Regions from separate parts of the Streptomyces sp. NPDC058045 genome, predicted to be linked through region 2. Evidence: predicted binding sites of a transcription regulator. Region 2 holds the regulator's gene; the other holds the start of a gene.
The links. Region 2 encodes HrcA, which represses chaperone genes, less so after heat shock. Its sites were predicted from a motif close to TTNGCACTCNGNNNNNCNGAGTGCNAA; they were not measured.
Positions count from the first base shown of each region.

Region 1: the regulator HrcA is predicted to act here: its motif matches at 1,831-1,857, upstream of groES (co-chaperone GroES).

Region 1 covers NZ_JBHVRR010000004.1:146,777-150,961, forward strand. The annotation lists gene ACFVST_RS04645 (hypothetical protein) at 1-88, shown strand, start outside; gene ACFVST_RS04650 (hypothetical protein) at 186-551, shown strand; gene ACFVST_RS04655 (methyltransferase domain-containing protein) at 570-1,763, opposite strand; gene groES (co-chaperone GroES) at 2,004-2,312, shown strand; gene groL (chaperonin GroEL) at 2,440-4,065, shown strand; gene ACFVST_RS04670 (SDR family NAD(P)-dependent oxidoreductase) at 4,138-4,185, opposite strand, start outside.
Region 2 covers NZ_JBHVRR010000002.1:165,576-169,760, reverse strand. The annotation lists gene ACFVST_RS02420 (DUF3097 domain-containing protein) at 43-843, opposite strand; gene ACFVST_RS02415 (MBL fold metallo-hydrolase) at 879-1,673, opposite strand; gene hrcA (heat-inducible transcriptional repressor HrcA) at 2,104-3,120, shown strand; gene dnaJ (molecular chaperone DnaJ) at 3,121-4,185, shown strand, end outside.

The DNA.
Region 1 (4,185 bases), on a different contig from region 2:
GTACGAGGCCGAGCTGCCGGAGCTGCCCGAGCCGCCCGCCGAACTGCTGTACCGCCCCCCGCACCGCTGGCGCTTCGAGACCGCCTGACCGGGCCCGCACACCGCCTCCGCGCTCGCCGCCGCGGAGGCTATCCTGCCGGGGCGCGGCGCGGGACCCCGGCGGGACCGGGGACGAGGGGGAGCGGATGAGCTGGTACTGGTGGATCCTGATCGTCTTCTGGATGGGCGGCTTCGGCTGGCTCGCCGACACTGTGCGCACCGCGATGCGCAACCGGCACGAACGCCGGATGGAGATGCTGGAGGCCCAGCGGGACGAGCGGCTGGCGGTGGAGGCGGCGCAGCGCCCGCCCGAGCCGGTCTGCGGCTGCACCCACCACCTCGCCAAGCACGACAAGCAGGGCGCCTGCCACGAGCGGGTCGAGGTGCCGACCGCCTGGGACGAGAACAAGAAGCCGGTCCGCTTCGAGTCCGGCACCTGCAACTGCCAGCAGTACGTGGGCCCGCAGCCCCTCTCCCAGGTCTACGCCGACGAACTCACCGACCTCGACTGACGCCGGGACAACGGGAGTTCAGACCGCGGCGGGCCGTCCGACCAACATGCTGGGCGCGCCGTCCACCCGGGTCAGGAAGACGGTCGCCGCGTTCGGGCCCTGCGGCCTGACCTTGCGGCGCAGCTCCTCCGGCTCGACCGCCGAGCCCCGCTTCTTCACCGTCAGCACCCCCACCCCCCGCTCCCGCAGCAGCGCCCGCAGCCGCTTCACCTGGAACGGCAGCACATCGGTGATCTCGTACGCGGTGGCGAAGCCGGTGGCGCGCAGGATGTCGGAGGTGACATAGGCGATGCTCGCGTCGAGCAGGCCGCCGTCTACCTCGCGGGCCGCCTCCGCGACCAGATGGGCACGGATCACGGCGCCGTCCGGCTCGTAGAGGTAGCGGCCCGGGGCGCGGACCGGCGGGTCGGGCAGGCCCGCTCCGGTGAGGGTGCGCGGGCCCGGCAGCAGGGTGGCGCGGACCGAGCCGGGGGAGGTGCCGAACCACAGCACGGCCTCCTTCACGTCCCCGCCGTCCGAGACCCACTCGGCCCCGGCGTCCTCCGGCACCGCCTCGTGCGGCACCCCGGGGGCGACCTTCAGCGCGGCGTACCGGGCGCCGCGCGCCAGCGCCACCGCCTGCGAGAGCGGCGGGGAGTACGCCTCCGGATCGAAGACGCGGCCCCGGCCGCCCCGCCGCGCCGGATCCACGAACACCGCGTCCCAGCCCGCGGTGTCCACCTCGGCGACATCCGCCTCCCGCACCTCGATCAGGTCCGCCAGGCCCAGCGCCTCGGCGTTGGCGCGGGCCACCGCGCAGGCCAGCGGGGAGCGGTCGACGGCGAGCACCCGGATCCCGGCGCGGGCCAGCGCGACGGCGTCACCGCCGATCCCGCAGCACAGATCGGCCACCGAGGACACGCCCAACTCCCGGAAGCGCTCGGCCCGGTGGCGGGCCACCGAGGCGCGCGTCGACTGCTCCACCCCGGCGGCGGTGAAGAACATCCGCTCCGCGTCCGCCGCCCCGAACTTCGCGGCGGCCCGCTGCCGCAGCCGGGCCTGCCCGAGCGCGGCGGAGACCAGGGCGGCGGGATGCTCGCGCCGCAGCCTGGTGGCGACGGCCAACTCCCGGGCCGGTTCGGTGCCTTGGACCGCCGCCAGCAGGGCGCGGCCCTCCTCGGTGCGCAGCGCGGCGAAGGCGGCGGTCTCGTCGGGCGAAGTGCGGTCGGTCACCCACCCATTGTGGGCCCCGTCCGGGGGCGCTCCGCGGGGGCCCCGCGACACGACACCCCGCACGCCACTGGCACTCCGCTTGACCGAGTGCTAATCGCAGTCATAGTCTCAGCTCTGGCACTCCCCACAGGAGAGTGCCAACTACGCGACAGGCAGGTCCGGCACCCGCGACGACGGATCCACCTGGTCGCCACCTCAGACAGTTAACCCCGTGAGATCTCCGAAGGGGGAGGTCGGATCGTGACGACCGCCAGCTCCAAGGTTGCCATCAAGCCGCTTGAGGACCGCATCGTGGTCCAGCCGCTCGACGCCGAGCAGACCACGGCTTCGGGCCTGGTCATTCCGGACACCGCGAAGGAGAAGCCCCAGGAGGGCGTCGTCCTCGCCGTCGGTCCGGGCCGTTTCGAGAACGGCGACCGTCTGCCGCTCGACGTCAAGACCGGTGACGTCGTGCTCTACAGCAAGTACGGCGGCACCGAGGTGAAGTACAACAACGAGGAGTACCTCGTCCTCTCGGCTCGCGACGTGCTCGCGATCATCGAGAAGTAACTCACCCGAGTTCCGTCTCTGCTTGCAGTTCCGCTTGCAGCTGCGCCCCTGGCCCCCGCGACCTAAGAAGCCGGGCGCCCGGGGCGCAGTTGGTTCAACCGAGTTCCGAGAGGGCTGAAACGCTCCCATGGCGAAGATCCTGAAGTTCGACGAAGACGCCCGTCGTGCCCTTGAGCGCGGCGTCGACAAGCTGGCCAACACGGTCAAGGTGACCATCGGCCCCAAGGGCCGCAACGTCGTCATCGACAAGAAGTTCGGCGCCCCCACCATCACCAACGACGGCGTCACCATCGCCCGCGAGGTCGAGGTCGAGGACCCGTACGAGAACCTCGGCGCGCAGCTCGTGAAGGAGGTGGCGACCAAGACCAACGACATCGCGGGTGACGGCACCACCACCGCCACCGTGCTCGCCCAGGCCCTCGTCAAGGAAGGCCTGCGCAACGTCGCCGCCGGCGCCTCCCCGGCCCTGCTCAAGAAGGGCATCGACGCCGCCGTCAAGGCCGTCTCCGACGACCTGCTCGCCACGGCCCGCCCGATCGACGAGAAGTCCGACATCGCCGCCGTCGCCGCGCTGTCCGCCCAGGACCAGCAGGTCGGCGAGCTGATCGCCGAGGCCATGGACAAGGTCGGCAAGGACGGCGTCATCACCGTCGAGGAGTCCAACACCTTCGGTCTGGAGCTCGACTTCACCGAGGGCATGGCCTTCGACAAGGGCTACCTGTCGCCGTACTTCGTCACCGACCAGGAGCGTATGGAGGCCGTCCTCGACGACCCGTACATCCTGATCCACCAGGGCAAGATCGCCTCCATCCAGGACATGCTGCCGCTGCTGGAGAAGGTCATCCAGGCCAACGCCTCCAAGCCGCTGCTGATCATCGCCGAGGACGTCGAGGGCGAGGCCCTCTCCACCCTCGTCGTCAACAAGATCCGCGGCACCTTCAACGCCGTCGCGGTGAAGGCCCCCGGCTTCGGCGACCGCCGCAAGGCGATGCTCGGCGACATGGCCACCCTCACCGGCGCCACCGTCATCGCCGAGGAGGTCGGCCTCAAGCTCGACCAGGCCGGCCTGGACGTACTGGGCACCGCCCGCCGCGTCACCGTCACCAAGGACGACACCACCATCGTCGACGGCGGCGGCAGCTCGGAGGACGTGGCCGGCCGCGTCAACCAGATCAAGGCCGAGATCGAGGCCACCGACTCCGACTGGGACCGCGAGAAGCTCCAGGAGCGCCTCGCGAAGCTGGCCGGCGGCGTCTGCGTCATCAAGGTCGGCGCCGCCACCGAGGTGGAGCTGAAGGAGAAGAAGCACCGCCTGGAGGACGCCATCTCCGCGACCCGCGCCGCGGTTGAGGAAGGCATCGTCTCCGGTGGCGGCTCCGCCCTGGTCCACGCCGTCAAGATCCTCGACGGCAACCTCGGCAAGGACGGCGACGAGGCCACCGGTGTCGCCGTGGTCCGCCGCGCCGCCGTCGAGCCGCTGCGCTGGATCGCCGAGAACGCCGGCCTTGAGGGCTATGTGATCGTCTCCAAGGTCGCCGAGCTCGACAAGGGCAACGGCTACAACGCGGCCACCGGCGAGTACGGCGACCTGGTCAAGGCCGGCGTCATCGACCCGGTCAAGGTCACCCGCTCCGCCCTGGAGAACGCGGCCTCCATCGCCTCCCTGCTGCTCACGACCGAGACCCTGGTCGTCGAGAAGCCGGCCGAGGAGGAGCCCGAGGCCGCCGGCCACGGTCACGGCCACGCCCACTGATCCACCCCGCGCACCGACCGAGGCCCGGTCCCCCTCACCAGGGGACCGGGCCTCAGCCCTTCCTCAACTCCCTTACTGCGGGCCGTACTTCCGCCCCGTCCGCGCACTGACCCCGCCCAC
Region 2 (4,185 bases):
CAGGCTGGGGGAGCCGCGGGGCCGCCCTCCGGGTCAATACACCTAGGGCGCCGTCACGAAGTCGATGATCTCCTCCACGCGGCCCAGCAGCTCCGGCTCCAGGTCCTTGTAGGAGTGGACGTGGGAGAGGATGCGGGACCAGGCGGCGCCGGTGTTCTCGGGCCAGCCGAGGGCCCGGCAGACACCGGTCTTCCAGTCCTGCCCGCGCGGCACCCGCGGCCACGCCCCGATGCCCAGCGACGAGGGCTTCACCGCCTCCCACACGTCGATGTAGGGGTGCCCGACGACCAGGGCGTGCTCACTGGTGACGGCGGCCGCGATCCGGGACTCCTTGCTGCCGTCGACCAGGTGGTCCACCAGGACACCGAGGCGGGCGTCGGGGCCCGGCGCGAACTCGGCGACGATCGCCGGGAGTTCGTCCACGCCCTCCAGGTACTCGACCACCACGCCCTCGACGCGCAGGTCGTCGCCCCACACCTTCTCGACCAGTTCCGCGTCATGCCGGCCCTCCACATAGATCCGGCTCGCCCGCGCCACCCGCGCCCGCGCGCCGGGCACCGCCACCGATCCGGAGGCGGTGCGGGTGGGGCGTGCCGGGGTGCCGGTGGCGCGTACCAGGGTGACGGGGCGGCCCTCCAGCAGGAAGCCGCGGGGGGCCAGGGGGAAGACGCGGTGCTTGCCGAAGCGGTCCTCCAGGGTGACGGTCCCGGCCTCGCAGCCGATGACGGCGCCGCAGAAGCCGCTGCCGGGTTCCTCCACCACGAGGCCGGGCTCGGCCGGTACCTCGGGGGCGGGCTGCTGTCTCTTCCAGGGCGGAGTCAGGTCCGGCGAGTACGCACGCATTCGGCCGACGATAGGAAGAGTGGGCCGTCCGTGGGCTACGACACGCCGAAACGCAGGGCGAGTTGATCACGCTGGCGCCGGACGAATCCGGCGTCCACCACGGCCCCGTGGCCCGGTACATAGCGTGCGTCGGGCCCGCCGAGGGCGAGCAGCCGGTCCAGGGCCTCCGGCCAGCGGGCCGGGATCGCGTCGGGTCCCGCCTGCGGCGGCCCGGACTCCTCCACCAGGTCGCCGCAGAAGACGATCTCCGGGGCGCCGTCCTCGGCGGGCACCAGCACGGCCAGGTCGTGGGCGGTGTGCCCGGGGCCGACATTGGCCAGCAGCACCTGGCGGCCGCCGCCCAGATCGAGCGTCCACTCACCGCTCACCGCATGTCGATGGACACCGGCCTCCCCGGTGGCGGCGGCGGCTTCGGCGGCGGCCGTCGCCTCGGCCTCCGGCACCCCCTGCCGTACCGCGTCGGCGGCGAGTTCGGCGAGGCCGGTGGCGCCGGTCAGCAGCCGGTCCGCGCCGACCGCGGTGTACACCTCGGCGCCGGGGAAGGCGGGCGCGCCCAGTACATGGTCGAAGTGCGGGTGGGTGAGCGCGAGTTGGGTCACCCGGGGGCCGTCCGGGCCGGCCGCGCCGGGCACCGTGGCGAGCAGCGCCTCGGCCTCGGCGCGCAGCCGGGCACCCTCGGCGAGGGTGGCGCCCGCCTCGACGAGGAGGGCGGCGCCCCGTCCGGCGACCAGCCCCGCGGTGCAGTCCCAGTGGGGCAGCCGGCGGCGGGCGACCCGGGGGGTGAGCCATTCCCAGGCACCGGGGTCGGGGGCGGGAGCCGTGCGTGTCATACGACGACGCTATCCCGCGCCCTGGGGCCTGTCGTCAAACTCCCGGCTGCCCCGCGACGCCATGCACGCTCCCCCAGCTACCGCTGGGAGGCGCCCCCACTCGCCGCACCGGGCAAACGGGCGCCCGGCCGGCACACCGAGCGCACGCACCGTGGGGGCACCTCCCAGCCGCCAGGCTGGGGGAGCCGCGGCCTGATCCACGAAGATCGGGGAGACGCCCCCTGGCCCGCCGGCCCGGTCCGCCTGTACGGGTGTGATCGCCCGCCCTTGCCGGGGGCGCACCCCTCGGCCGTACACTGGGCCGGGGAAGGCTGGCACTCGTCCGCGGTGAGTGCCAGTGACGGTGCCGGGCTCGCGTCAGGCGGGGCCGGTGGTGTCTGGCACCAGACCGCGGAAGACCGCGGGGCTGTCGATCCGGGAGGTGTGCGCGGTGCTCAGTGAACGCAGGCTCGAAGTGCTGCGTGCCATCGTCCAGGACTATGTGGGCACCGAGGAGCCGGTCGGTTCCAAGGCACTGACCGAGCGGCACGGGCTAGGCGTCTCCCCGGCCACCGTCCGCAACGACATGGCGGTCCTGGAGGACGAGGGGTACATCGCGCAGCCCCACACCAGCGCCGGCCGCATCCCCACCGACAAGGGCTACCGGCTCTTCGTGGACCGGCTGGCCGGCGTCAAGCCGATGACGGCGCCGGAGCGGCGCGCGATCCAGAACTTCCTGGACGGCGCGGTCGATCTGGACGATGTGGTGGCCCGTACGGTGCGGCTGCTGGCGCAGTTGACCCGGCAGGTCGCGGTGGTGCAGTACCCGTCGCTGACGCGGTCCACGGTGCGTCATGTGGAGTTGCTGTCGCTGGCTCCGGCGCGGGTGATGCTGGTGCTGATCACCGACACCGGCCGGGTCGAGCAGCGCGTGGTGGACTGCCCGGCGCCGTTCGGCGAGAGCCCGCTGGCGGATCTGCGGGCCCGGCTCAACAGCCGGGTGGCGGGCCGCCGTTTCACCGATGTGCCGCAGTTGGTGCAGGATCTGCCGGAGGCCTTCGAGGCGGAGGACCGCGGTACGGTCTCCACGGTGCTCTCCGTCCTGCTGGAGACGCTGGTCGAGGAGACCGAGGAACGGCTGATGATCGGCGGTACCGCCAATCTCACCCGTTTCGGACATGACTTTCCCCTCATCATCCGTCCCGTGCTGGAGGCGCTGGAGGAGCAGGTCGTGCTCCTCAAGTTGCTCGGCGAGTCGACGGATTCGGGCATGACCGTACGGATCGGTCACGAGAACGCCCATGAGGGACTCAACGCAACGTCCGTGGTGTCGGTCGGCTACGGTTCGGGCGGCGAGGCAGTAGCCAAGCTCGGCGTGGTCGGCCCGACCCGCATGGACTACCCGGGAACGATGGGAGCAGTACGCGCAGTGGCACGTTACGTCGGACAGATCCTGGCGGAGTCGTAGGTGGCCACGGACTACTACGCCGTACTCGGCGTGCGCCGCGACGCTTCCCAGGACGAGATCAAGAAGGCGTTCCGGAGGCTCGCCCGCGAGCTGCACCCGGACGTCAATCCGGATCCCAAGACCCAGGAGCGGTTCAAGGAGATCAACGCCGCCTACGAGGTCCTGTCGGATCCGCAGAAGAAGCAGGTCTACGACCTGGGCGGGGATCCGCTGTCGCAGGCCGGGGGCGGTGCGGGCGGCTTCGGCGCCGGCGGCTTCGGGAACTTCTCCGACATCATGGACGCGTTCTTCGGCACCGCCTCGCAGCGCGGGCCGCGGTCCAGGACCCGGCGCGGCCAGGACGCGATGATCCGCCTCGAAGTCGAGCTGAACGAGGCCGCGTTCGGCACCACCAAGGACATCCAGGTGGACACCGCGGTGGTGTGCGGCACCTGTAGCGGTGAGGGCGCCGCGCCGGGCACCTCCGCGCAGACCTGCGACATGTGCCGCGGCCGCGGTGAGGTCTCCCAGGTCACCCGTTCCTTCCTGGGCCAGGTCATGACCTCGCGGCCGTGTCCGCAGTGCCAGGGTTTCGGCACCGTGGTGCCCACCCCCTGCCCGGAGTGCGCGGGCGACGGCCGGATCCGTTCCCGCCGCACCCTCACCGTGAAGATCCCCGCCGGTGTGGACAACGGCACCCGGATCCAGTTGGCCGGCGAGGGCGAGGTCGGACCCGGCGGCGGCCCGGCCGGCGATCTGTATGTGGAGATCCACGAGCTGCCGCACTCGGTGTTCCAGCGCCGCGGGGACGATCTGCACTGCACGGTCACCATCCCGATGACGGCGGGCGCGCTCGGCACCAAGGTGTCGCTGGAGACGCTGGACGGGATGGAGGAGGTCGACATCCGGCCGGGCACTCAGTCCGGGCAGTCGATCCCGATGCACGGCCGCGGCGTCACGCATCTGCGGGGCGGCGGGCGCGGTGACCTGATCGTCCATGTCGAGGTCACGACGCCGACGAAGCTCGACGCCGAGCAGGAGCGGGTGCTCAGGGAGCTGTCGAAGCTGCGCGGCGAGGAACGGCCT